DNA from 3 places in the Staphylococcus casei genome. Region 2 is predicted to be linked to each of the others. Evidence: riboswitches for the same ligand, from Rfam matches in the RefSeq annotation. Region 2 holds a riboswitch; each other region holds the start of a gene.

Evidence for each region. Region 2 has a riboswitch for S-adenosylmethionine ahead of metX (homoserine O-acetyltransferase MetX). Riboswitches for the same ligand answer to the same signal wherever they lie in the genome.
Region 1: linked by a shared signal. The riboswitch ahead of QMO72_RS03095 (Na+/H+ antiporter NhaC family protein) and the one ahead of metX (homoserine O-acetyltransferase MetX) in region 2 are both predicted to bind S-adenosylmethionine.
Region 3: linked by a shared signal. The riboswitch ahead of metK (methionine adenosyltransferase) and the one ahead of metX (homoserine O-acetyltransferase MetX) in region 2 are both predicted to bind S-adenosylmethionine.

The regions. Positions count from the first base shown of each region.
Region 1 covers NZ_CP125718.1:701,185-705,470, reverse strand. The annotation lists gene QMO72_RS03105 (MurR/RpiR family transcriptional regulator) at 1-68, shown strand, start outside; gene QMO72_RS03100 (SRPBCC family protein) at 205-711, opposite strand; gene QMO72_RS03095 (Na+/H+ antiporter NhaC family protein) at 999-2,291, opposite strand; SAM riboswitch class I at 2,413-2,512, opposite strand; partial or broken gene QMO72_RS03090 (SDR family oxidoreductase) at 2,724-3,605, opposite strand; gene QMO72_RS03085 (amidohydrolase) at 3,690-4,286, opposite strand, start outside.
Region 2 covers NZ_CP125718.1:12,915-17,200, reverse strand. The annotation lists gene QMO72_RS00065 (DUF2232 domain-containing protein) at 1-560, opposite strand, end outside; gene metX (homoserine O-acetyltransferase MetX) at 808-1,776, opposite strand; SAM riboswitch class I at 1,834-1,934, opposite strand; gene QMO72_RS00055 (AzlD domain-containing protein) at 2,066-2,395, opposite strand; gene QMO72_RS00050 (AzlC family ABC transporter permease) at 2,392-3,087, opposite strand; gene serS (serine--tRNA ligase) at 3,429-4,286, opposite strand, start outside.
Region 3 covers NZ_CP125718.1:1,104,976-1,109,261, forward strand. The annotation lists gene QMO72_RS05325 (alpha/beta hydrolase family protein) at 1-67, shown strand, start outside; gene pckA (phosphoenolpyruvate carboxykinase (ATP)) at 118-1,707, opposite strand; SAM riboswitch class I at 1,863-1,975, shown strand; gene metK (methionine adenosyltransferase) at 2,085-3,281, shown strand; gene QMO72_RS05340 (nuclease-related domain-containing protein) at 3,374-4,282, shown strand.

The sequences.
Region 1 (4,286 bases), 690 kb from region 2:
ATCATATATTTTTTGAAACCCTACTTCGTAAATTTAATGAACGTAAAGAAAACGGGGATATCATTTAACATTACCTCATAGATTTATTTGCTATATTTGAATAAAAAAGGCTTATCGCATCCACTAAAAGTATGCAATAAGCCTTTTATGTATCATAATTAATCTTCAGCGCCATATATACAGTTATATATTTCAACCTAGGTATTATAGTCCCGCTTCAAACTCTTCTAACGTAAGTTGTAACTTATCAAACATAGTTTCAAAGCCATGAGCCGTAGAATCATGATATTCTTTTTTCTTTTGTTTATATTCTAAAGTTGTATATCGTCTTTCTCTTGGTACTAAAGCAATATAATTAAAAATCATTTGAGTAATACCTGGTTCTCTTTCAAATATTTCCACTTCAATCGTATCTTCCGAATCACTTAATTCTGGCATACCAATTGTCATAACAATATATTCATACGGTGTTAATGTCATAAAAGCACCTTTTATAACATTTTCTTTTCCATTACGAGCATCAATAATTTCATAACTGCCATTTTGCTCTGTATTCACTTGTATAGATTTATTCGTTCTTGCAGTTGTCATAAACCATTGCTTAAGAAATCGTTGATCTGTCCATGCTTGATACAATAATTCAGGTTCGACTTTAAATAATCGCTCAAGTCTTATTTCAACGTTTTCATTTTCTACATTATATTTAGCCACGCTTGTTCACCTACTTTCACTCTTAAGACTATTCTAACTTATTACACGAGACTTCTAAACTATAATCATGATATTTACAAAATGTTCATTGTATTTATACTAAAACAGGCGATTTACATATTTTGTTTTCTAGAAAAGTGAATGAACTTATTAAAAACAATGCTATTTTATATCTATATATTACACTATAATCACTCTAATTTTTTAAAATTAAGCTTATATATAAAGTAGGAAGGCGTGTTTAACAAAATTTTGTTTAGATAGGCCTTCCCACAATGCATTCATATTTATTTTTTATCTAATCTAGGCAATCCAAATACTATTGCAATTAATCCACATACACCCAAAATCATTGGATAAATAGAATACGGGACTAACTCAAACGGTGATATAGACGCAACGCCCGCAGCCGCTATAAGTTGAGGGCTATAAGGTAATAACCCTTGGAAACAGCTTGCAAACATATCTAAAATACTCGCCGATTTTCTCGGGTCTACATCATACGCTTCTGATATATTTTTAGCTAAAGGTCCTGCCATCAATATTGAAATCGTATTATTCGCTGTTGCTATATCAGCAGTACTCACTAGCCCTGCAATACCTAACTCTGCGCCACGTTTAGATTTAACTCTTCTACGAACGAAATTGAGCAGCCATGTGATGCCACCGTTATGCTGAATCAGAGCTACGAGGCCACCAATAAGTAACGCTATAATAGCAATGTCCTCCATACCAATGATACCTTTAGAAATAGAGGTTAATAACCCTGACCATCCAAATGATCCATCAATTAAACCAATTATTGATGATAATACAATCCCGCCAATCAGCACAATAATTACGTTGATTCCAATGAGTGCTAATATTAATACTAATAAATAAGGTACAACTTTAATAAAATTGTAGTCGTAATCTTTAGTTGCATCGATGTGTGCACCCTTTGTTAAAAACCACAAAACAATAATCGTAAAGATTGCCCCTGGTAATACAATTTTAATGTTCACTTTAAATTTGTCGCCCATCTTAGTTTTTTGTGTACGTACGGCTGCAATCGTTGTATCTGAAATCATTGATAAGTTATCCCCAAACATCGCTCCACCAACAACTGTTGCCATTGTTATTGCTGCTGAAACATCTGTCGCTTGACTTAATCCAAATCCTACAGGAGCAATAGCAGCAACTGTACCTACAGAAGTACCCATCGAAACAGAAACAAACATACATATAATAAATAATCCTACAATAATTAGGTTTTCAGGTATTAATGATAAGCCTAAATTAACAGTCGATTTCACGCCTCCCATGTCCTCTGTAGTTTGTGAAAAAGCACCTGCTAATAAGAAGATAAGCATCATCAATATAATATTAGAGTGCCCTGCACCTTTCGTGAAAATTTCTACTTTTTGAGCGAATGTTTCTTTACGATTTAATACTAAACCTACAATTGATGCTACTATAATAGCAACATTTAGTGGCATTGTTGAAAAGTCGCCTGTGCCAATACCAACACCTAAAAACAAACCTACAAATACAATTAAAGGAATTAATGCCCATACATTGCCTTTCTTTGTTTCCTCCATACCTAACCAACTTTCTCCAAAGATAATATCACAATACTTTCATCGCACTAACATGTATACATATAAAAATTAAAAACTCTTTCCTACTACATCGAAGAAAAGAGTATACGTTTATAATTGATCCCTATCTTCTAGCATTTATCCAAACTACTGGAATTAGCACATGCATCACCATGTTGTCGAAGTATCGACAGACCTGCCTACACTTCTCTTGATAAGTATTTCCAATGATTTTCTTACAGTACTTAATAGCTCATCATACGTCAAATACTGCTAAATGTTAATATGGTATATACTTTTTGTCAATATGATATTAGAAGTGAAAATGACAAATACAAGAATTTATAGTAAAGCATTACCTTTACTTTGACATAATAAAAAGCCAGAAAACCCGTGGTATGATTTTCTAGCTTCTAAATTCAATCTATAAATTTAGTCTAACTGCGTGCCTCCAGTTACACCGTATACTTGACCTGTAGTATAACTTGATTCTTCAGCAGCTAAATGTACATAAACACCTGAAAGTTCTACAGGTTGCCCTGCTCGACCAAGCACTTCTTTCTGCCCAAAGGTTGGTATTTTTGATTGTGGTTGACCACCCGATATTTGTAGCGGAGACCAAAATGGTCCTGGTGCTACACAGTTTACTCGGATACCCTCAGCTCCCAATTCTTCTGATAAACTCTTTGTTAATGAGATGATAGCAGCTTTTGTAGCGGCATAATCATGTAAAATCGGACTAGGATTATAGCCCTGTACTGATGAAGTTAACGTAATTGTTGCTCCTGCCTGTAAATAATCTAATGCTTTTTGAACTGTCCAAAATATTGGATAGACATTGGTTTCAAAAGTTTCTGAAAATGATGCGGTATCAAAATCTTTTATACTATTTTTATATTGTTGATGACCTGCAACAAGCGTGACATTATCTAAACCCCCCAGTTTATGATAAGCTTCTTCGACCAAATCATAATTGAATTGTTCATTACGTAGGTCACCTGGTATTAAAATAGCACGTCGGCCTTCATTCTCTATGATTTCTTTTACCTCTATTGCATCTTCTTCTTCTGCTGGTAAATAGTTGATTGCTACGTCTGCCCCTTCTCTTGCATAAGCAATTGCGGCAGCACGACCAATAGCTGAATCGCCACCTGTGACTAACATCTTATAGTCTTTCAAGCGCCCATACCCCTTATAAGAGGTTTCACCACAATCAGGTTTAGGATCTAATTGTTGTTGTAGTCCTGGCGCCTATTGCTCTTGTTGAGGAAAATCTGCATTTGAAAATTTTGTTCTAGGATCTTGAGATGCCATTATTAACACTCCTTCAATTCATGTCGTCTTTCATCCTTACCCCATTTTCATTTCATTTAATACATAGATACATCTATTTTCTAATTAGTTTTCATTCAAAAGCTTTAGTACAAATGTAATAAAGTAGTCTGGCACTTTTTCTAAAATACGTTCATCTGGATCATACTTAGGGTGATGTAAATCATATTCACTATTTGAACCTATAAAAACAAACACACTAGGATATTTTTGTGAAAAACCAGAAAAATCCTCTCCTATTGTTAATGGTTTGTCCATAACCTCAACGTTATAACCTACTTGTTTTGCAACTTCAATCGCATCATTCGTTAGCTTTTCATCATTTTCAACAGCTCCAGGTAAGCGATGATAAATCGTTTCAATATCAACACCAAAAGCCTCTGCTAACCCTTTACCTATCGATTTCAAACGTGCTTCTATATAATCTCGTTTTTCTGCATCAAACGTTCTTACAGTCCCTTGAACATAGGCTTGATCCGCAATCACATTCCATGTATTACCACTTGAAACTTCGCCGATTGTGACCACTGCACTATCGAAAGCTGATAAATTTCTGCTAACTATAGATTGAATGCTATTTATTAATTGACCTAGTACGATTGTGGGATCATTTCCTTGTTCAGGTTTAGCTGCATGAGCACCTTTGCCTTTGATTTTAAATTC
Region 2 (4,286 bases):
GGAAAAGTGATAATTAAATTGATTAATACGAGTAGAAATACTGCAAAAACTACATAACTCGGTAGTTGCACCGAAACTTGACGGAAGCCTTCTGCAAGCATTTGTTTATAGTCTGCGCTCGCTCCAGATTCTGAAATAAGATGATACAATTGTTGTTTCACTGGCTTCATAATTGTTGTTGCTTTTGGCAATTTATCAGATACTTGTAAGACCATAACTGCAATTAATGAGACTATACTGATATATGTAGTTGTAATATAAAGTATACGCTCTTTAGACGTACGTTCTTTTAATAATTGGCCTACAACGAAACTCAAGACGAGTACGAGGACCATGATAGTTAATACAAAAATATTACCCAATAAAGTTGTTAAAATAACTGTAATAACCGCTGTTATGCCAAATGTTTCTAAAGATTTATGCCATAAGATAATGCCTGGTATTGTTGCAAAGAGACTTAATACCAGTCCAAGCGGTGGTAATATATGTAAAGCTAAAGCGACTATGATTAGTGCTAATGTACCAAGGATAGCTGCCTTAGGATATATTTTTGAAAACAAATTCGCCACTCCCATACTATTTTTGACTATAACTTCTATTTTAACCTCTTTAAAACTTTTTCACAATTTTGTCGCCCATATTAATTAAAGATTAAAATAAATTGCATTAGTCTGTGGTTGCTTATGGTTCATTCACATAAAAATAGGACGACAAGTAATAACCATGCATAAAATATGCCCAGTTATGCCCAGTATAGTTACTGTTTGTCGTCCTGTACGTCATTTTATTTAGCTTAATCAGGCAATATCATTTTCTTTTAAATTGAGAAACTTTTAAGAAATGATATAAATTAGGTGCCCAGTCATTAAAATTAAGCAAGAAACCGTCATGCCCGACATTATCTGGCACAAAAAAGTGTTTATGATATTTAAAGCGCTCCCCTACTGCACGTACAAGGTCATCTGGATAAAGCAAATCATCTGTAAATCCCATAGTCATAACTTTCGTATCTAATTGCCTAAACACTGTGTCCACGTCATTACGCCCTCTATCTACATCATGACTATCCAAGACATCCAGTAGTGTTAAATAGCAAGCTGCATCAAAGTAATCTTTAAATTTATCGCCTTGGTGTTTTTGATAAGCCACGACTTGGTCTGGTGTAAAACGCTTATCATAACTTTTAGATGAACGATAAGTTAAGAAACCCAACTGTCTTGCAATACTCATACCTTCCTTGCGATTCAAATGAATAGACTGTCTCGCAATTTGATTAAAGGCACGGCTATACGAGGAAGTTCTATCTGTAGCAGCAAGAATCACAGCCTTTTCAACAACAAATTTACGGTTGTACAATAATTCCACTGCTTGCATGCCGCCTAAAGACCCACCGATAAGAATATTAATTTTTTGATGTCCTAATGTTTCAATACCCAATTCTATGGCGCGTACAATATCACGTAACGTAAGATGTTGTGGGAAATCTTCATCAGTTAGCGCTGAACTTGAACCATACGGGCTACCTATTACATTAAATGTTAAAAATTGATAATCATGTATTGGCATATAACCACCATCAATAATTTCTCTCCACCAACCGGGGTTTTCACTTGTTCCATAAGTTAAATGGTTTCCTGTTAACGCATGGCATACTACGACAAGCGGTTGTCCTGCTAATCCAACATGCTCATATCGTAACTTTAGGTTAGAGATTGTCTCACCTGACTCTGTTGTAAATGGCCCTAATTCTAATGTATCAACCGTATAATTCGTCATGATTTACCCCCTACTTAATAAAAAACTCCTCACCCATTATAAGTAAGAAGTTAATCATACTTATCATTCGAGTCTCTCGTTGGTTTTAGCACCGTACTTAAAATAGCCGGTTGCTGAAGCTTCACGGGGCCAAATCCCTCAGCTTCTCGAAATAAGATTTGATTTTAATTGTATATATCTCAGTGTACTAAATATCATTCCCTAATAAACATACTTGAAATAAAGAAATTTCATAATTTTCTAATTATTGTTATTCTAACGGATATTACGACTTACATCAATGAAATAATTAAAAGAACCATCGTATAATTGCTGTAATAATAATTCCACTAATGATCGTAATCGTTAGACTTCTAGTGTATAGAGCAATCAAAATGGTTGGAATCATCGTAATTAAGAATGGCACGTTCAAATTATAACCCATACTACCTTCATGTTGTTCTATCGCTCCGTCAATAACCAACGCTGTAAATAACGTTATCGGAATAAAAGATAGCCATTTTACTGTCTTTTCAGATAAACGTATCTTGGATATCATAACGAATGGTATTACACGTGTAAGCCATGTCACAATACCACACAATAAGATAATCATTAGCATATGTAGTGTAGTTGTCATCGATCCATCACCACCCCTAAAGCAGCAGTTAGTGTGGCTGCAAGAATAATTGCTATATATGACGGCATTATCAAACTAAATAAAAGCATCATAACAATGACGCACACGATTAATACAAGATAAGTCTTAATGTGTGAGCGTTGGATGGTTTCAAACTGTGAAATTGCTAAAAAGATAAACATAGCAGTAATTGCGAAATCGAGACCTAATGCATCTGGATTATGTATGTATTTACCAAAAACTGCGCCTACAATCGACGCAAGCGTCCAAAATAAGTATGCAGTGATGTTTAACCCGTGTAACCAACGGTCATTAATTTTTTCACCTTTTAGATGTGGTGTAATCGCAACACCAAATGTTTCATCTGTAATTAGCGTTCCAAGGCCTAGCCGGTTGAATAATCCATAGTTTTTATAACTTGGAGCAAGCGTCATACTCAGTAGAAACATTCTAGAATTAACAATAAAAGTAGTTAATATAATCGCCGAAATGGGTGTTCCTGATATGACTAACGCACAAATAATAAACTGTGCTGCGCCAGCATAAATGACAAGACTGAGCAAAATAATTTCTAGTAAACTAAAACCTGAGGCTATTGCCACAATACCAAATGACAACCCCACTCCTGCATACCCTAACAACGTAGGTATACATTCTTTAACACCTTGTCTAAACGTTACATGTGGCTCCACAGCCTCACTCCTTTATATTAAAATAATAGCTGTATTCTAATATAAAGTATAAACAACATTCAACGCCTTTACACTACCGTTTGTGTGACGGAAGACAAGTGGTTGTGTAAAAGCATTGTTTTACCGCCTTATTTTAGGTTTCGGAATTTTCTGTAAATGTTTAGACTACCCTATCTTTTTCTCTAGCACTTCGTCTGTTTCTCTTCTGATTCGCTGCTTTATTTTTGCTATTTTTATAATTTTTTATGTATTTACACCTCCCCCACCCTACCCTGCAAAATAAAAAACCACACGACAAGGGGCGTTGTCATGCGGTTCTTAGTATTGCTTTATTATATTTATTAAACTGATTGAATAACTGTTTTACCACCCATAAATGGAACTAATACTTCTGGAATTGTTACTGAACCATCTTCATTTTGATAATTTTCAACTATAGCAGCAAATGTACGTCCAACTGCTAAACCACTACCATTAAGTGTATGGACTAATTCTGGTTTTGAATTTTTATCACGTTTGAATCGAATATTCGCTCGACGCGCTTGGAAATCAGTAATGTTTGAACAAGAACTTATTTCTTTATAATCATTATAGCTCGGTAACCAAACTTCTAAATCATAGGTTTTACTTGCGCCAAATCCAATATCTCCTGTGCATAAGTTTACACGACGATAAGGTAAACCAAGTTCTTCTAATATTGCCTCTGCATGTCCCGTCATTTCTTCAAGTGCTTCCCAAGAGTCTTCAGGTTTTTCTACGCGTACCATTTCAACTTTATCGAATTGGTGTAAACGAATAAGGCCTCTTGTATCACGTCCAGCAGAACCCGCTTCACTGCGATAACAAGCTGATTGTGCTGTGAATTTAGCTGGTAGTACATCTGGATCAATAATTTCATTACGATAGTAGTTTGTAAGTGGCACTTCAGCTGTTGGAATTGTATATAAGCCTTCCTTTTCAACTTTAAATAAATCTTCTTCAAATTTAGGCAATTGACCTGTACCATACATTGAATCTGCATTTACTAATTGTGGCACCATCATTTCAGTATAACCATGTTGTGTAGTATGTTTTGTAATCATGTAATTCATTAACGCTCTTTCTAATTGTGCCCCTTCACCTGTTAAGAATACGAAGCGCGCACCTGAAACCTTAGCAGCACGTTCAAAATCGACCATTTTTAACGCTTCTACTAAATC
Region 3 (4,286 bases), 1.1 Mb from region 2:
ACAATGGATGACAGATGTTGAACAACACAGTATTAAAGATGATTATCATTTGAATAATAAAATATAAAAAAACATGTACTACCCAAAGCGAGTAGTACATGTTTTTTATGATTAGACTTACTTGAAGCCGCCTTTGATAGCCAAGTCTTCAACGTCTTCTCCAAATTTTTCGAAATTATAATTGAAACGGTCAATTAAGTCTTGCGCCTGTGCTCTATATGCTTCTGGTTTATTCCAAGCATTAATTGGATTAAGTAATGTCTGCGGTACATCTTCTACAGATACTGGAATATTTAGCCCGAACATATCATCTTTAATATATTCTGCATCTTTTAATTCACCTGTAATTGCTTGATTTACCATTTGTCTTGTGTAATTTAAGCTAATACGACGGCCCACACCATATTTACCACCAGTCCAACCAGTGTTAACTAAGTATACGTCTACGTCATGTTTATCTATAAGATCACCTAACAAATCTGCATAAACCTTAGCATTAAGCGGTAGGAAAGGTGAACCGAAACAAGTTGAAAATGAAGGTTCAGGTTCAGTGACACCACGTTCTGTACCTGCTAGTTTGGCAGTGAAACCACTTAAGAAATGATACATTGCTTGATCTTTAGTTAACTTAGAAATCGGAGGTAATACACCAAAAGCATCGGCAGTTAGGAAAATAATTGTGTTAGGATGTGCCGCTTTAGAGGGTGTAACAATATTATCAATATGGTTAATAGGGTAAGCAGCTCTTGTGTTTTCAGTATAATAGTTATCGTCGAAATCAACATCGCCTTCTTCGTCGACCACTACGTTTTCTAAAATTGTCCCGTACTTAATTGCATCATAAATTTGTGGTTCTTTTTTATATGAAAGATTAATGGCTTTAGCATAGCAACCACCTTCAATATTAAAGATACCGTTATCATTCCATCCATGTTCATCATCGCCAATAAGCTTACGATTAGCATCAGCAGAAAGTGTTGTCTTGCCAGTTCCAGATAAACCAAAGAATAATGCGACATCACCTTTGTCGCCAACGTTAGCTGAACAATGCATGCTCATGATGTTGTCTTTAGGAAGTAAATAGTTCATTACTGAGAAGATGCCTTTTTTCATTTCGCCAGCATATTCCGTGCCGCCGATTAAAATAACTTTATGTTTAAATGAAGTTATAATAAACGTTTCTGAATGTGTGCCATCAATGGTTGGATCAGCTTTAAAGTGCGGTGCTGAAACAATTGTGAAATTTGCTTTAATATCTAATGCTTCTTCGTATGAATTAGGACGAATAAACATATTTTGTGCGAATAGGTTATGCCAAGCTAACTCATTAATGACAGTGAGTTTTAATTGCGAATCGACATCACTACCTGCGTAACCATTGAATACGTATAATTCATCTTTTTTATCAAGATAAGCTAAAACTTTATCATATAGTTTTAAAAATGTTTCTTCTTCAATTGGTTGATTGATATCTCCCCAATCAATTGCATCTCTATAAGACGGTTCAGTAACGATGAATTTATCTTTAGGGGAACGTCCTGTATATTTCCCAGTTTTGGCATTTATGGCACCTAACTCAGTGAGTTCGCCTTCATTATTATTCAAAATTTTGTTATATAACTGAGTCGTCGACAATTGAAATAATGATGAACTTTTTCCCAAAATGCTGTCAATTTTATTTGTATAAGTGTATGTATCTACCGCCATACTGAATCCCTCCATAGTTAATTTTAGATGTAAGCCTTTACAATTAAAAAGTATAACACATATGCACTATTAGTCCACATCATTTTAGAAGGAATTTTAATAAATGTTAAATTGACAATATATCAGAGATTCTGTACTATAGTGATTAACGGATTCTCTTATCCTGAGTGGCGGAGGGACATGGACCCAATGAAGCCCAGCAACCTCTTCTTAATACGAAGAAAGGTGCCAAACCGTTTGCAGACAAATAGCGTCTGAACGATAAGAGCGAATGGACGTATAAGGGCCTTCTCTCTATTTAATATAGTGATGAAGGCCTTTTTTATTTAGCTCAACAGAGAGAGAATTTTCGTAATTTAAAACTAAAGGAGCAAATTATGACTTACAATAAAAGATTATTCACTTCAGAATCTGTAACAGAGGGGCATCCAGATAAAATTGCTGACCAAGTATCAGATGCAATATTAGATGAAATACTTAAGGATGACCCTAATGCGCGCGTAGCTTGTGAAACAACAGTAACTACAGGTATGGCATTAATTTCAGGAGAGATATCAACGTCAACTTATGTAGATATTCCTAAAGTCGTGAGAGAAACGATTAAAGAAATTGGTTATACACGTGCAAAATATGGCTATGATAGTCAAACAATGGCAGTATTAACAGCAATTGATGAACAATCTGCAGATATTGCACAAGGTGTTGATACAGCTTTAGAATATCGCAATGATGTTTCAGAAGAAGAAATTGAAGCAACAGGTGCCGGAGATCAAGGCTTGATGTTTGGTTACGCTACAAATGAAACGGATACTTATATGCCGTTACCAATCTTCTTATCACATCAGTTAGCTAAACGATTATCAGATGTTCGTAAAGATGAAACATTAAACTATTTACGCCCAGATGGTAAAGTACAAGTAACTGTAGAATATGATGAGCATGATGAACCACGTCGTATTGATACTATAGTGGTGTCTACACAACACGCTGAAGATATTGAATTAGAACAAATTCAAGCTGATATTAAAGCGCATGTGATTTATCCAACTGTATCAAAAGATTTATTAGATGAAGCAACGAAATTCTATATAAACCCTACTGGTAGATTTGTGATTGGCGGGCCTCAAGGTGACGCAGGACTTACTGGTCGTAAAATTATTGTGGATACGTATGGTGGTTATGCACGTCATGGCGGTGGTTGTTTCAGTGGTAAGGATCCAACAAAAGTAGACCGTTCTGCTGCGTATGCTGCACGCTATGTAGCTAAGAATATTGTTGCTGCTGACTTGGCTAAAAAATGTGAAGTTCAACTTGCTTATGCGATTGGAGTTGCTGAGCCTGTATCGATTTCTATTGATACGTTTGGTACTGGGAAAGTGAGCGAAGATAGTTTAGTAGAGGCTGTCAGAACTCATTTTGATCTTAGACCAGCGGGTATTATAAAAATGTTAGACTTGAAACATCCAATCTATAAACAAACGGCTGCTTACGGTCATTTTGGTCGTACAGATGTATTATTACCATGGGAAAAATTAGATAAAGTAAATTTATTAAAAGATTCTGTTAATGCATAATAAAAGTAAAGTAATAGCATACTTTTCTATCGTATGAAGAGCGATTATCGATTATAATAAAGTTACTGAACATATAAAGGAGCGCTATTGTTATGAATTCATTTGGCCCGTTAGAAATTGGTTTGATCGTGGCAATCATCGTGGCAATTATTTGTTTAATATTATTTTTTGTTGCTTTAAAAAGTAAAAAGAAAGCGCAGAAAAAAGTAGAAGAGCAATATAAAGCAAGAGAGAAAAAATTAAGCGATGAACATGAAGAAGAATTAGAAAAAGAAAGAATTGAAAATAAAAAAACGGTAACTAAACAAAAAGAAGAATATACCGCAACTGTAAGCTCTAAAAATAGAGAAATTGATGCGTTAAAATTATTTTCTAAAAACCATAGTGAATATGTAACGGATATGAGATTGATTGGCATTCGTGAACGTCTTGTAAATGAAAAGAGAATTCGTCCTGAAGATATGCATATCATGGCAAATATTTTCTTACCTAAAAATGAGTTTAGTGATGTACAACGAATCAGTCATTTAGTACTTACGCGTACAGGACTATATATAATCGATTCTCAATTACTGAAAGGGCATGTTTACAATGGCATTAGTGCTGGTCAATTTAAAGAACAGCCTATGATGGAACAAGTATTTGATACACTCGACCTTGATAAACAATCACCACAAACGCTTGTATTAGATCAAAATGAAGATAAAAATTCATTATCATTTGTTAATTATTCTAATCACTTAAATGAAATAGAAAAACTTGCGGGTGATATTCAAACAGAATTGAATTTAAAATTTGCACCTACGACTATTTTATACTTTAATCCGAAGAATGAAGGTGCAGTCACAATTTCTAATTATGCGCAAAGCTCAAGCTCAAAAGTATTAGTTGGGCCTGAACAGCTTGACGAATTCTTTAATAAGTTTGTATTCCACGGTCGCATACAATATACAGTGGAAGATTTACAACGTATTATGGATGAAATCGAATCATTTAATTAGAATA